One region of the Bradyrhizobium sp. MI1.7 genome, then DNA from elsewhere that is predicted to be linked to it. Evidence: riboswitches for the same ligand, from Rfam matches in the RefSeq annotation. Region 1 holds a riboswitch; the other holds the start of a gene.
What was found. Region 1 has a riboswitch for cobalamin ahead of AC0L3X_RS14845 (TonB-dependent receptor). Riboswitches for the same ligand answer to the same signal wherever they lie in the genome.

Region 1 (7,896 bases):
GAATTCCATGACGCGCGACCGCGCCCAATAGATGTCGGTGCCGTCCTCGAAGATCACATAGACGAAGGAGACGCCGAAGAACGAGAAGCCGCGTACGACCTTCGATTTCGGCACGGTGAGCATCGCCGTCGTCAGCGGATAGGTGACCTGATCCTCGATCACCTGCGGCGCCTGGCCGGGATACTCGGTGTAGACGATGACCTGCGTATCCGAGAGGTCCGGGATCGCATCCAGCGGAAGGTGAACCAGGGCATAGAGGCCGGCGGCGGCCGCGAAGCCGGCGCCGAACAGCACGAGCAGCAGATTGCGCGCCGACCAGGCGATGATGCGGGCGATCATTTGTGATCTCCCGTTGCATTGCCAGGGCCGGCGTCGGTGGCCTGGGATGCCGCCTCGCCAAACCCCTTCAGCGCGGCCTTCAGGTTGCTTTCCGCATCGATCAGGAAGTTGGCGGAGGTCACCACCGCCTCGCCGTCCGCGAGACCATGGCGCACCTCGACATAGCCGCCGCCGCGACGGCCGAGCTTGACTTCCCGCGGCTCGAAACGCCCTTCCCCCTTGTCGACGAGCACGGCCTGCCGGCTGCCGGTGTCGAGCACCGCGCTGTCCTGTATCGCCAGGACGGGCGCGGCATCGGCCGTGTCGATGTCGGCATCGACGTACATGTCGGGCAGCAGCACCGCGTCCGGATTGGCGAGCTCGATCCTGATGCGAACGGTGCGCGTGTCGCGGTTCACCTGCGGATAGACGACGGCGATGGTCCCGGTGAAGGTCCGGCCGGGGAAACTGCGCGCGCGCACCGCGACTGACTGCCCCACCGCGATGTTGCCGAGATCGCGCTCGGCCACGTCGACCAGCGCCCAGACCACCGAGGTGTCCGCGATCCGGAACAGAACGTCGCCGGGATTGGCCCGCATCCCTTCGATCGCATTGCGTTCGAGCACGACCCCGTCGCGCGGCGCAGACCAGCGTATGGCGACGGGCGCGGTGTGCGTCTTGTCCATCTCCGCAATGACGGACTCGGGAACGTCGAGATTGACCAGCCGCTGTCGCGAGCCGCGGCCGTACATCTCGACACCGCCGACCGTCTTGGAGGTGATCGTCGCAAGATATTCCGCCGCTGCGGACGCCACCGCCGAACTGTAGATTTCCATCAGCGGCTGGCCGGCCTTCACGCGCGTGCCGGTGGTCACGTCGGCGACCTTCTGCACGAAGCTTTCGGCGCGCATCGCGATCACCGACACGCGGCGTTCATCGAGCTGGATCGTGCCGGGCGCCTTCACCGAGACCCGGATCGAGCGCCGCGTGACGGGCTCGGACTTCACGCCCGCGCGCTGGATCTTGCCGGGCGACAGCTTCACCGTGCCGTCGTCGGTGTCGTCGCCTTCGTAAACGGCGACATAGTCCATCCCCATCGGATCCTTCTTTGGGACGGGCGACGTGTCGGGCAGCCCCATCGGATTGCGGTAGTAGAGGATTTTTCGCGGCGAAGCCGCTTGCGCCTTCGGTAGCGCCGGCGCGACGGCCGCTCCATCGTCGTCGTAGACCGGCAGATAGTCCCGCCCGCGGTCGTCCTTCTTCGGACCCGCAGACCAGAGCGACGCGCCGCTTGGATCGCGGTAGTAGAGCGGAGTTCGCTCCGCGGCGGCCGCAGCCGATGATATGTCGGCCTCAGCGAGCCAGCCCGCACCGTTCGAATGCCAGTAGTAGCCGGCCAGGACCAGGCCGCCGCCCAGCGCAAGTGCCGTCAGGAGACGCAGCGTTTTCATGTCGTGTATCCGCGCACCCGGGAGCGCGCGTCCGTGTGAAGGAAAAGGGGGAATGTCGGGCGCTGCCGGGCAGCGCCCGAACGCTCACTTGACCGCCGTGACGATCACCTTGCCGGTGACGGTCTCCGGTTCGCCCTGCACCTTCACGGACAGCGTCATCTGGTAGCGGCCAGCCATCGGCAGGTCCGTCTTGAAGGCGTACACACCAGGCTCCCTGGACGGCAGCGGCGCGACCGCCGATTCCATCTCGGCCATCCCGTCCGGGGCCATGTCGAGGCGGGTCTTGAAGATGACTGCGTCCGGTATCGGCTTGCCGGACTGCTTGTTCGTCAGGCGAACGGCGAGCGTGACGTCTTCGCCCTTCCTCATCTGCGGAGTGACGGGCTCGAAGGCGTAGTCGCCCGCGCCCGCCATCGCGGCTGAAGCGGCAAGCGAAAGGGTGGCGGCGAGAGCCGCGGTGCGGATTTTGGAAAGCATTGTCTTGTCCTCATGAATTGATCTTTCGCCGTGGCGCGTGAAGCGCGCACGTCAGTCGTCGTCGCGAGCAGGCATGCCGCTCGCGTCTCGGGCTTTGCGAGATCAGATTCGAGGAGGTCGGAAAGGAGGACTGCCGCCGCGGAAGGAAACGACCTGATCCGGGGGAATAGCCAACGTGCTGGCCATGACGGCGAGACGCTCGAACGCCACGGGCCTGACATCACCGAGCGCGATGATCCCACCGACGCAGCAGAAGCCCATCCCGCACTTGTAGCCGCCGCTATGGGAGCCTGTTCCCTTCATGTCGGGACAACAATCGTCCATCGACATGTCGGCGTCGCCGCTCATGTGCATGGCCGTCTGCATGCCATCCGACGACATTGCGAGGTTCGCCGCGGACGCGCCAACCGGCAGCATCGCCAAGGATATGGCGATGGCGACTGCCAGGATGGTACGGACGAACTGCATCAATATCGACTTACTTTGTCAGGCCGGAACTCGGCCTCAGTAGCATATTCGGGCACCAAAGGCAGTCATTGATCGTGGTCAAGCGTTCGTTACCCAGGCTGGTCCGGAGGCCGGGTTGGACGTTTCGACGCGGTCCTTCGGACTATCGTGCAAAACAGCAACACAAGGCCACCATCGACCGACCAGCCCGTCCAGCAGCCCGCGCGGATGTTGACGCGCTCATCCCCTGATGCCAGTTTCGTGATCGGTAGTGTCCGCAAGGACTCTTCAAGGGAATGCGGTGCGTCCACCTCAGTGGGCAATTCCGCGGCTGCCCCCGCAACTGTAGGCGGATAGTCGACGACCAAACAAACCACTGGAGCCCCGCTTGGGCCTCTGGGAAGGTGGTCGAAGGCGATGACCCGCGAGCCAGGAAACCTGCTGCCAGCCATGGTCACGCGCGAACGCATTGGGCGGGGTGCCCTGATGTCGGACAAGTAGCCGGTGCATCCGCCGCCTGGGGCGAAGGTGGATGACTAAGGCAACCGCGGTGACGGTTTGTTTGCGTCGCCGCAGAGCGTTGTTGTGCAACATTTTCATTTCCGTGCTGGCGCAAGGCCAGCGTTATCGCGTGCTTTCCTGATTACTCTGCTCTCGTCGGTGTCCTTGTCGTCCGCGGCGCTCGCGCAAAGCGCGGCGCAGGACAACCGCTCCCGGGAGGTCGGCCCGGTGATCGTGTCGCCGCCTGCGCCGCGACAGGCTCCTGCCGTCAGCCCCGGCACTCAGAAGCAGCGCGCCGCCCGGCGCGCCGCGGGACGCAATCGTGGCGCCCCTGCTGTCGCCGTTCCGGCCACGCAAGCTCCGAGCGGCCCGGTGCAGACGCCGCTCAACACGGCAGCCGTCACCGATGTCGGCTCCCGGCTCGGCATCACGGCGCGCGAGATGCCGGCGACCGTCGAGGTCATCAGTCAGCGGACGATGCAGGACCTGGGCATCCGGACCACGACCGACGTCGCCAAGGCTGCAGTCGGCGTCACCGGCGGCGATGCGCCCGGCGCGCCCGCCATCTTCTCGATGCGTGGCTTTTCCGGCGACCAGATCTCCACGCTCTACAACGGCATCCCGATCGGGCCGTCGACCATGACCGGCCGTCCCATGGACGTGGCTGGCCTCCAGCAGGTCGAGATCATCAAGGGACCGGACTCGCTGGTGGCGGGCCTCGGTGCGACCGGCGGCGCCATCAACTACGTGAACAAGGCGCCGCACACCGGACCAATCGTCAACGACGCCTTCACCTCCTACGATTCCTTCAACGGCTATCGCGCCGGTTACGGATCGGGCGGCAGCACGCTGATCAACGGCCTCGACTACCGCTTCGATATCAGCCATTTCAACAACAAGGGCTTTATCGACGACACCTATTCGAAGCTCAGCAACGTCTCGGGCCAGCTGAACTATCGCGTCAACGAGAACCTGAAGATCTGGGGCGCAACCGAATACAGGCAGGACAACGACCGCTTCTACTGGGGGACGCCGCTGGTGCCGGCGAACGCGCCGGGCATCGTGCCGACGTACGGCATCGTGTCCGGCGTCTGGAGCAACTATTACCTCGGCGGCGGCACGCCGGTCCCGGTCACCATCGACGCGCGCACGCTGACCACGAACTACAACGTGCTCGACAATCACAGCGGCGCCAACGAGCTCTGGCTGCGCAGCGGCTTTCAATGGGACATCACCAACAACATCTCGCTGAAAAGCCAAGTCTACGGCTATGACGCCCACCGGCACTGGTTCAACAACGAGATCTCGTCGTTCGACCAGACCGTAGGCAATTTCGCAGGCGCGCAGAGCATCTACCGCGAGCGCCTGGCGCTCGATCACGCGCAGCGGCTCTACGGCAACATCACCGACCTCACCGTCAATTCCAACGTCGCCGGAATGGACAATCGCTTCGTCGCCACCGTGGCGGCGAGCAGCAACCAGTTCAACGTCTCGCAGGACACGTTGTTCTTCAATGACTACGTCGATCTCCTCAATCCGGACCGCGGCCTCTACGGCCCGCGCAGCGACGAGAAGATCTACACCCATCTCGACACCACCTCGCTGTCGTTCGAGGACCGGCTCAAGCTGACCTCGACCTTCGCGCTGATCGGCGGCATCCGTTTTGAGAATATCGAGCTGTCGCGGACCCGCTTCGACGAGACTGGCCTCCTGAAAGCCAGCTATCCTTTCTCGAAGACGTTCAATCCGGTCACCGGACGCATCGGCTACACCTGGGACATCGCGCCCGGCGTGATGCTTTACGGCCAGTACGCGACGGCGGCGGACCCGACGGTCGCGAACATCTTCATCCTCAGGCCCACGACGCCGCTGCTGCTCACGACGTCGCGAACCTACGAGACCGGCGTGAAGCTGCTGTCGGCCGACAAGCGCGCGGAGGCCACGCTCTCGGCCTTCGACATCGAGCGCAAGAACGTCTACGTCCCCGAAAGCGGCATCCTCTTCAACGTCGCCGGCAAGATGGCCTCCAAGGGCGTCGAGATTGCCGCCGCGGTCAATCCGGTCGCGGGCCTGAAACTATGGGGCAACGTCGCCTTCGTGCAGTCGCGCTTCATCGACTTCACCTATGTCGACGGCAATGGCGACTTCCAGTCCTATTCGGGCAAGACGCCGCCCAACGTTCCCAACTTCATCGCCAACGCCGGCGCCTCCTATCGCTTCGACACGAAGCTGCCGGTGGAGATCGGCGGCCTCGTCCGTCACGTCGGCGACCGCTTCAACTTCCAGGACAATCTGGTCACGATGGACGCCTACACGATCTTCGACGCATACGCGTTCGTCGATATTCCAAAAGCCTATTTCCCGGGCGTCGACCAGACCCGGATCAGCTTTCGCGTGAGGAACCTGACCAACAAGCTCTACGCGGCCTGGGGCGATCCGGGTTACACCGACCAGATCATCCTGGGCGCGCCGCGCAGCTACGAGGTCGCGGCTTCGTTCAAGTGGTAGTCGCGGATCACCTCGTCCGCGCCGTGGCGGGAGGTGTCACGCGACAGTAGGACGCAATCGCAAATCGATTGCGCCGTTGAAGCCGCGGGTCTCGAGAGCTATCGATCAACGAAACCTCGCTTCCATCGGGAGGAACGCATGAGCACCATCACCGGCGGTTGTCACTGTGGCGCAATCCGCTATCAGGTCGAGGGCGAAGCGATCGTGCACGCGCTGTGTCACTGCCGCGATTGCAGGCTTCACGCGGGCGCTCCCGTCGTCGGCTGGACGATGTACGCGGACGATGCCGTCAAGGTGACCAAGGGCGAGCCCAAGGTGTATCACTCCTCGGAACATGCCTGGCGGCACTTTTGCGGCGACTGCGGAACCGGCCTGTTTTATGTCAATGCCGACATGTTACCCGGGGTCATCGACGTCCAGAGCGCGACCTACGACGATCCCGATGCCGTACCGGCGACGATGCACATCCAGGTCGCAGAGCGCCTTCGATGGATGGAGCGCGCGCACGAACTGCCGACATTCGACCGCTATCCTCCGCCACCGTAGCGGCGCGCGCGAAGCGTTCGCCGTCTGGATGGAACCGCACAAACACCATCTTGCAACGGCCGGACGATCTCACGTAGATTGATCGGCGTGGGGACGAAGCAGACTCCCCGTGAGACCTCGGTCCAAGCTCTGCGCAGCACGCCATTCGTGGAGCTTGCGCATGGATACCGAACGCCACCCTCCTCTCCGCCCTACCGTTGCCATCCTCTCCCGCGGCGACGCTGCCGCGCGCCGGGACACGACGGCACAAAACAGCCGCTTCGTCCGCGTTTTCGAAGCACTCGCCGCGGTCGGCATCGAAGCCCGGCCGGTGATCTACGACGAGATCTTCGCCGACGCCGTCCGCGATCAACTGCTCGCCGTCGATGGCGTGCTCGTCTGGGTCGATCCGATCCATCAGGGCAAGACGCGCGAGGCCCTCGACCCGCTGCTTCGCGACGTTGCGGCGCAAGGGCCATGGGTGAGCGCACATCCCGACGTGATCCTGAAGATGGGCGTCAAGGACGTGCTCTACCGAACGCGTCATCTCGGCTGGGGAGCCGACACGCATCGCTATGACACCGCCGCAAGCTTCCGCGCCGAATTTCCTTCGCGCCTTCAGGCGAACGGTCCGCGCGTGCTCAAGCAAAATCGCGGCAATGGTGGCCAAGGGGTGTGGAAGGTGGAGGCCCTGCCCAACGCGGACGCCATGGTTCGCGTGCTGCATGCCCAACGCGGCAGTCTACCCGAGGACATGCCGCTCGATGCCTTGCTCGCCCGCTGCGAACCGTATTTCGGATGGGGCGGCTGCATCATCGACCAGGCGTTCCAACCCCGCCTGCCCGACGGCATGATCCGCTGCTACATGAGCGGCGCTGAGGTCGTGGGCTTCGGGCATCAATTGATCAAGGCGCTGATCCCGCCGCCGGAAGGCCCCGACGCACCTGAGGCGCAGCCGGGCCCACGGATCATGCACGGACCCGATGCTCCGCAATTCCAGGCGCTCCGAAGATCGATGGAGGACGAATGGACGCCGCAGCTGATGGACACGCTCGGCATCGACGAACCGTCGCTGCCGGTGATCTGGGACGCCGACTTCCTGTACGGGCCCCGCGACGCCGCCGGTACCGACACCTACGTCCTGTGCGAAATCAACGCGAGCTCATGCTTTGCGATTCCCGACGACGCGCCGGCGGCAATCGCCCGAACGGTGAAGCACCGCTTGCTCCGGACTCAAGCAGTGCGTTCGGGCGCATAACCGGCGGCCCGGCTTCGACACCCTAATGCGCAGCGCAGCGGCAGCTTTCATAGGCGACGGGATCGTGGCTGTTGACGATGCTCACGCGGTCGCCGTGGTTCAGCTTCAGCGCGCGCAGCCGCGCCTGGTTGGCGATCCGCATCTTGCGATCCATGTCGCCGCGGCGCTGGAAATAGCCGAGCATGAGCGGCACGTGCGGCGACGCGTCGAGCTGGCCGTGGTGGAAATAGCTGTCGCCGGCATGCAGCAGCCATTTCTCGCCTGATCGCACCGCGATGCCGCAATGGCCGAGTGTGTGGCCGGCGAGCGGGATCATCAGGATGTCGGCTTCCTTGTCGCCGAGCGCGCGCACGCCCTTGAAGCCGAACCAGTCCTCGCCGGCCTCGCCATAGAATGTCCAGCCCGGCCCAT
Region 2 (7,896 bases), on a different contig from region 1:
TTCCCGTGCGCGATGCCGGTGAAGCGGATTATCACAAGGGCGTGGACGATTGGCACGAGGCCGTGGCCGCGGCCTGGTCGCAGACGATCGCCAGCCATCTCGGTGATGATGGCAAGGTCGCGCTGCTGATCTGGGGCGATCCTTCGCTCTACGATTCCTCGCTGCGCATTGCGCGGCGGCTCGATCCCTTGCCTGATATCGAAGTTGTGCCCGGCATCACCTCGATCCAGGCGCTGTGCGCGGCGCATGCGCTGCCGCTCAACGACATCGGCGAACCCTTCCTCGTCACGACGGGGCGCCGCTTGCGCGAGGGCGGCTGGCCGCAAGGCGTCGATACCGTGGTGGTGATGCTCGACGGCGGCACGGCGTTCCAGTCGCTCGATCCTGCGGGGCTGCACATCTGGTGGGGCGCTTATCTCGGCATGCCCGATCAGATCGTCATGTCGGGCGTTCTGGCCGAGATCGGCCCGCACATCATCGCCGCGCGACAGGATGCGCGCGAGCGGCACGGCTGGATCATGGACAGCTACATTCTCAAGCGCAGGCCGTAAGCGAGGCAGCATGCTCCCTGAATGGGTCACCCGGAAATGCCCCGATGTCTCCGCTGTCCATCGCGAGGCGGCGCTCGCGCGTCAGGCGCAACTGACGAAGCCGGCTGGCGCGCTCGGCCGGCTGGAGCAGCTTGCGGTCGAGCTTGCGGGCCTGCAGGCGACCGAGCAGCCGCGTGCCGCGCGGGTGCCGATCATCGTCTTCGCCGGCGATCACGGCATCGTCGCGCAGGGCGTGTCGGCCTATCCGCAAGGAGTGACCATCGCGATGATGGCGAATTTTGCCTCGGGCGGTGCCGCGATCTCGGTGCTGGCGCGTGAGCTTGGCTCAAACCTTGAGGTCGTCGACGCCGGTACGCTGGCACAGGAGGAGATGGCAGGAATCGTCACCGACAAGCCGCGCAGCGGCACGCGCGACTTCAGCGTGGAAGCCGCGCTCACCCCCACGGAGCTGGCATTCGCCTTCGAAGCCGGTCAGCGCGCAGTCGCGCGCGCAGACGCCGGCAGGCCCGATCTCCTGATCTTCGGCGAGATGGGCATCGGCAATACCACGACGTCGGCGGCGATTGCGGCGAGCCTGCTTGGCATCAGTGCCGAGGAGATCGCGGGCAGCGGTACCGGCGTCGATGCGGCCGGCCGTGCGCACAAGGCGCGCGTGATCGACGCTGCGATCGTGCGGCATGGCGTTGCAGGTGCTTCGCCGGAAAAGATCCTGTGCGCCGTCGGCGGCCTCGAAATCTCGGCGATCTGCGGCGCCATCATTGCGGCTGCACAAGCCCGCATTCCCGTGTTGATCGATGGCTTCATCGTATCCGTGGCCGCGTTGGCGGCGGTGCGGCTGAACCCGTCGTGCCAGCCATTCCTGCTGCCGTCGCATCAATCGGCGGAGCAGGGGCATCGGCTGGTGCTGCGCGCGCTGAACGTGCAGCCGTTGATCAGCCTCGATCTCAGGCTCGGCGAAGGATCGGGTGCCGCCATCGCGCTGCCGCTGGTGCGGCTCGCGTGCAGCCTTCACAACGGCATGGCGACCTTCGCGCAGGCCAACGTGCCGGATCGCCCGGCCTGATCCAGCTCAAGCCGCGCGCTGATTGACCGCGACGACGCGCCAGCCGGTGGCGAGCCGGTCGATCCGGGTCAGTGACAACGGATCGATCACGAAGCGCAGGGCCGCTTGTGGTGTCAGATCCAGAGCAATGCAGAGTGCGGCGCGGATCGTGCCGGAGTGCACGACGAGCGTTGCTGAGCCGGCGCCGATTTGCGCGAGACCCAGCCGGACGCGCGCGACCTGATCCTCAAAACTTTCGCCGCCCGGCGGCCGGCCGCGCGCCGGATTGCTCCAGAACTGCGCATAGGCCTCGCCGCCGGTCGCCGCGAGCTCGTCATGCCGCAGGCCGGTCCAGTCGCCAAAATCCTGCTCACTGAATTCGGGCACCAACGCGGGTTCGAGTCCCAGCGCGCGCGCCGTCTCAACCGTACGTCGCGCCGGGCTCGCCAAGCTCGCAGCATCTGGCGGAAGCCTCTGCCGCAACGCCTCCAGCTGCACGCGATCGCCGAGATCGGCGGGCGCGTCGGCTGCGTGGATCGTCCCTTTGGCGCCGTCGACGGGCGCATGCCGTATCAGCCAGAGGAAGGTCTCGCCTTCCATGCCTATCTCCAGGGAAGTTGGTCGCTGTGGTAATAACGTCGCACCGGCACATTGACTCTGTCTTGTCGGTAATCCTAGATGGCTTTGACGGTTTCCCCGAGTGGGGATGAAAAGGGAATGCGGTGCGGGGATTTTGTCCCCAATGCCGCGGCTGCCCCCGCAACTGTAAGCGGCGAATCTTGCGTCACGAGCCACTGGGTATCTCGGTCCCGGGAAGGCGATGCAAGGTACTGACCCGCGAGCCAGGAGACCTGCCGTCAGCCGTGGTCACACGCGAAGATGTCGGTCGGGGAGTACAGACATTCGGCTTCATCGGAAGGCTCATAAGCCGGAAGATGGGACCTTGGTTCGCGGTGACGTGCCACTGACGTCACACCGAGGTCCCGAACTGTGTCTTCCATTCGTCTTGTACGACCGCGTTGCTTCCTGCTCGCTTCCGCCGCGCTTACGTCATTTGCCACCCTCGATCTGCCTGCCGCCGTGGCGCAGCAGGCCCGCGAGCCGCTGCCGCCGGTCGAGGTGTCGCCCGCCCAATCCCGCAAACCGGCAAAGCCGGCGGCCCGGGACGCGCAGAGCCCACGCCGCGCAGCATCGCGCAGGCCAGCGGCCGCATCGGCCGCGGCCAAGCCCGTCGTGCCGACCGCGGCGGCGCAGACGCCGCTCAACACCAATGTGGTTGCCGAGAGCGCCTCGCGCCTCGGCCTGACCGTGCAGGAGACACCCGCGACCGTCGAAGTCATCTCGGCCGCGACCATGCGGGAGCAGGGCTATCGCACCGTGTCGGAGGTTGCGCAGGGCGCGGTCGGTGTCACCTCCGGCGACAATCCGGCCGAGCCCGCGGCTTTCTCCATGCGTGGCTTCACCAACAGCCAGATCAACATGCTCTACAACGGCATCAAGATCGGTCCGCAGAACATGACCTCGCGGATCACGGATACGGCCAATCTCGCAGCCGTGGAATTTTTGAAAGGTCCGGCCTCGCTGATGTCGGGCGAAGGTGCCGCCGGTGGCGCAATCAACTTGATCACGAAGCAGCCACACACCGGGCCGATCCGGAATGAAGCTGACTTTTCCTGGGATTCGCTCAACTCGTTCGGCGTCCATTACGGCTCGGGCGGCAGCACTAACGTGCAGGGGCTCGACTACCGCTTCGACATCAGCCGCGCCTCGCTCAATGGCTTTGCCGACGACACCAATACCAAGACGTTGGATGTGTCTGGCCAGCTCAATTACCGCATCTCCGACAGCCTCAAGATCTGGGGCGCGATCGAGTACCGGGAAGATCGCTCGAAGGCCTATTGGGGCGCACCGCTGGTACCGATCGCCTTCAGCGGCTCGCATGCGACGAGCGGCATTGTTTCGGGCAATTACGTCTCGAACTTCAACAAAACGAAGCTCGGTGCGATCACGATCGACGATCGTACCTTCAACACCAATTACAACGTTCTCGACAACCGCAACGTGGCACAAGAGGTGTGGCTGCGCGGCGGCTTCGAACTGAAGCTGGCGCCTGACCTGACGCTGAAAAGCCAAGCCTATGCCTATGGCGCGGAGCGTACCTGGTTCAACAACGAGATCGAGGCTTTCAATGCCAGTACGGGCCTGCCCAACTCGAACATGGTCGATCGCGAGCGCTTCTATGTTGCACATAGCCAACGCCTTGTCGGCAACATTACCGACCTGATTTGGGACGCTAATATCGCAGGCTTCGACAACCGCCTGGTCACGACACTTTCGTCCAGCTATCTCGATTTCGTCAGGCCAGGCGCGGCCAACTTCCCGGACGATTACGTCTCGCTCGTCAATCCCGACCGTGGCCTTTACGGCCTGCTCACGACGCAGCAACAGACCGCGCGCATCGACAACGAAGCGCTGTCGTTCGAGGACCGGCTGAAGCTCACGCGAACCTTCGCGCTGGTCGGCGGCCTGCGCGTCGAGCATATCGGGCTTGACCGCAACTCGACCGACTCCGCCGGGCTGGAAAAGGCGAACTTCCCGTTCTCGACGTCCTGGGTCCCGACGACGGGGCGTATCGGCTACACTTGGGAGGCCGTTCCGGGCCTGACCTTCTTCAGCCAGTATGCGACCGGCGCCGATATCTCGGCCAACAACATCTTCCTGCTCGGCCCGACCCAGCCGCTCGACCTGACCACCGCGCGCACCTATGAGACCGGCGTCAAGCACCTGTTCTGGGACAACAGGGCGGAGTGGTCGTTCTCGGCCTACGACATCCTGCGCAAGAACGTCTATGCAGCGGCCGGCGGCATGCAGCTCAACATCGCAGGCCGGCAGGAGTCGAAGGGCGTCGAGCTCGCCGCGGCCGTACGCCCGATCGATCCCCTGCGGCTCTGGGGCAACATCGCTTATGTCGATGCACGCTATGCCGACTACAATTTTGCCGGTGGTTCGTTCTCCGGCAACACGCCGCCGAACGTGCCGCGTGTCGTGGCCAATGCCGGTGCGTCGTACCGGTTCTTCACGCCCTGGCCGGTGGAGCTCGGCATCACGGGCCGCTATGTCGGCGACCGCTACAACACCGATGCCAACGTCGTGACGATGAAGGCCTACACCGTCGCCGACGTCTACGCCTTCGTCGACATCCCGAAGACGGTGTTCAACGCGGTCGACCAGGCCCGTCTGGGCTTCCGCGTGCGCAACATCACCGACAAGCGCTACGCGATCTGGGGCGATCCGTTCTATCCCGACCAGATCCTGCTCGGTGCGCCCAGGACCTATGAGCTCTCGGCCGCGTTCAAATGGTAGGGCGCTGACCACATGATGAACGCGATCGTGCTGCTGCATCGCTGGCTCGGGATCGCGTTCTGCCTGCTGTTCGCGATGTGGTTCGCGAGCGGAATCGTGATGCACTTTGTCCCGTTTCCGTCATTGACGGAGGCGGAGCGCTTTTCCGGACTTACGCCGGTTGATCGCGGAGAGGTGAGGATTACGGTCGCGGATGCCGTCGCCGCGAGCGAGATCGCGGACGCCACGCGCGTTCGCCTGGTCCAGCGGAGCGACGGGCCGGTCTATGTCGTGTCGGACCGGTCGCTTGTGGGCGCGGTCCATGCCTCCGACGGACGGGATGCATCGGTGACGTCCGCCGACGTCGCGGTCGGTATCGCGCGGGATCATGCCCGGCAACGCGGGCTCGATGCCGCGCGGGCGGCGATGATTTCGGGCGCGGATTATGATCAATGGAGCGTACCCAACGGCTTTGATCGACACCGGCCTCTGTTGCGCGTCGCTCTTGGCGATGCGGCCGGAACCGAGGCCTATGTCTCCTCGCGCACCGGCGAAGTCGTGCTGGATACGACCCGCAGCGAGCGCGGGTGGAATTGGGCCGGCAGCGTCCTGCACTGGATCTATCCGACGGTCCTGAGGAGCAACTGGTCCCTTTGGGATCAGGTGGTCTCGACATTGTCGCTGGTGGCTTTTATCGCCGCGACGCTCGGCGCGGTGCTCGGAATTACCAGGATCAGGATTCGAGGGCGTCGGGTCTCGTCGCCTTATCGCGGGTGGCACGCACTGCATCACATCATTGGTCTCGTCGCGACCGTTTTCGTGCTGACCTGGAGTTTCAGTGGCTGGCTCTCGATGGATCACGGCCGGCTGTTCTCGCGTGGGGAGCTGACCCCGACCGAAGCGGGCGTGGTGTATGCCACGCCTGACTGGACGACGGCCTCTCCGGTCGGTCAGCCGTCGGCTCGCGAAGTCGAATGGTTCGCCGTCAGCGGTGTCGTCTACCGGCGCGACCGGATCGGCCTCGCCAGTCAGACCTTGACCAAAACGGCGGAGGCGAGCCGCAGCGGGCCGGTGGCATTCCTCGGCGAGAAGGATGTCCATGACCTGACGACGCGCCTTGCGCCGGACTGTGGCGCCCCGTCCGTTCTTGCCGACAATGACGACTATCCCGCGCACTCGGCTGTCCCCGGAGCGCCCGTCTATCGCTCCCGATGCGGCGACCTCTGGTTCGACATCGACGGTGCCGACGGCCGCGTGCTGCAAAGACTGGATGCCTCGCGGCGGGCCTATCGCTGGTTCTATGGCGCGCTTCACACGCTCGATTTTCCCGTTCTCATGGCGCATCCGCGTCTGCGCGATATCATGGTCGTCGGGCTCTGCTTGCTCGGGCTGGCATTTTCCGTCACCGGCATCGTGATCGGCTGGCGGCGCTTGCGGTCGACGTTCGCGGCTTGAGCTGCGTATCGAGCAAATCATATGCGCCATGCAAATTGCGGGTTGCGCGGGCGATGGCAGGCGCGGATGATCGTCCGAGGGGGCGCAGCGGTGCGCTCTCTCAATGGGGCGATCGTGATCGATGTCAATTCAGCGCAAGCGCCTCGGCATGATGACCCCGTCGTCAAACTCGGTGCTGGAGCCCGTCACCAATTCCATGCTGCATGGCGTGGCCGGCGTCACCGCTCATTTTTCGCGCTTCCGCGTTACCGAGATCGCGCTCGATGCCGCGGCGCTGAACCAGTTCGATGCCTCGGTGATGCTGCCGGTGGCGGATCTGTTGGCGGACGCCAAGGTCGATGCCATTGCCTGGAACGGCACATCGGCAAGCTGGCTCGGTATCGACCGCGATCGGAGCCTGTGCGAAGCGATCGCGGCGCGGACCCATGTCCCGGCGACGACCTCCACGCTCGCCTGCATCGACGCGGTCCGCGCGCTCGGCGCCGGACGTGTCGGCCTGGTCTCACCCTATACGGACGACGTGCAACGGCGGATCGGCGATGGCTGGGCCGAGGAGGGGATCGCCCCTCACGCCGAGCGGCATCTCGGCCTGCGCGATAATTTTTCCTTCGGTGAGGTCACGCCCGCGACGATCGCCGACATGATCCGCGCGGTCGCGGCGGACGGTGCCGATGCCGTCGTCATTCTCTGCACCAATCTCGACGGCGCCGCGCTGGCTGCCGCACTCGAACGGGAGTTGGGCATCGCCGTGCTGGACTCGGTCGCGGTCACGCTGTGGCGGACGCTCGAGCTCGCCGGTGGCGACATCGCGGCCCTTGCGGCGTGGGGCCGGATCTTCCAGACATCAGCGATCATCAAGTGACGGAGACACCTGTGACGCAGCTCGATCTCGCCATTCGCGGCGGCACCATCGTGACGGCCAGCGACGAGTTTCGCGCCGATATCGGCATTCGCGACGGGTGCATCGTCAGCATCGCCGACCGCATTGAAGGTGCGGCGCGCGAGATCGACGCGACGGGTCTGCTGGCGCTGCCGGGCGGGATCGACAGCCACGTCCACATCTCCCAGGCCTCCGGACCCGACGTCGTGATGGCCGACGATTTTGCTTCGGCAACGCGCGCGGCGGCGGCCGGCGGCAACACCATGGTGCTGCCCTTCGCGCTCCAGGAGAAGGGGACGTCGCTGCGCACCTGCGTCGAGAACTACCGCAAGCTCGCCGAGGGCGAATGCTACATCGATACCGCCTTCCACCTCATCATCTCCGACCCCACCGCAGTCGTACTCGGGCAGGAGCTGCCGGCTCTCGTCAAGGATGGCTACACCTCGTTCAAGGTGTTCATGACTTATGACGACCTCGTGCTCAGCGACAAGCAGCTGCTGGAAGTGTTCGACGTCGCGCGCCGCGAGGAGGCGCTGGTCATGGTCCATTGCGAGGGTTACGACGCGATCCGCTTCCTCACCGCGAAGCTCGAACGCGAGGGCCATATCGCGCCCTATTATCACGGC

Region 2: it holds a riboswitch for cobalamin, as region 1 does, so the genes downstream of both, AC0L3X_RS08890 (TonB-dependent receptor) here and AC0L3X_RS14845 (TonB-dependent receptor) in region 1, are expected to answer to the same signal.

The regions. Positions count from the first base shown of each region.
Region 1 covers NZ_JBVVPO010000013.1:35,783-43,678, reverse strand. Annotated here, with positions in the region: gene AC0L3X_RS14865 (efflux RND transporter permease subunit) at 1-339, opposite strand, end outside; gene AC0L3X_RS14860 (efflux RND transporter periplasmic adaptor subunit) at 336-1,769, opposite strand; gene AC0L3X_RS14855 (FixH family protein) at 1,854-2,246, opposite strand; gene AC0L3X_RS14850 (hypothetical protein) at 2,349-2,714, opposite strand; cobalamin riboswitch at 2,946-3,153, shown strand; gene AC0L3X_RS14845 (TonB-dependent receptor) at 3,354-5,702, shown strand; gene AC0L3X_RS14840 (GFA family protein) at 5,841-6,248, shown strand; gene AC0L3X_RS14835 (Cj0069 family protein) at 6,409-7,485, shown strand; gene AC0L3X_RS14830 (MBL fold metallo-hydrolase) at 7,508-7,896, opposite strand, start outside.
Region 2 covers NZ_JBVVPO010000006.1:78,286-86,181, forward strand. Annotated here, with positions in the region: gene cobF (precorrin-6A synthase (deacetylating)) at 1-551, shown strand, start outside; gene cobT (nicotinate-nucleotide--dimethylbenzimidazole phosphoribosyltransferase) at 562-1,614, shown strand; gene AC0L3X_RS08885 (histidine phosphatase family protein) at 1,621-2,193, opposite strand; cobalamin riboswitch at 2,265-2,466, shown strand; gene AC0L3X_RS08890 (TonB-dependent receptor) at 2,584-4,956, shown strand; gene AC0L3X_RS08895 (PepSY domain-containing protein) at 4,969-6,390, shown strand; gene AC0L3X_RS08900 (maleate cis-trans isomerase family protein) at 6,512-7,252, shown strand; gene hydA (dihydropyrimidinase) at 7,264-7,896, shown strand, end outside.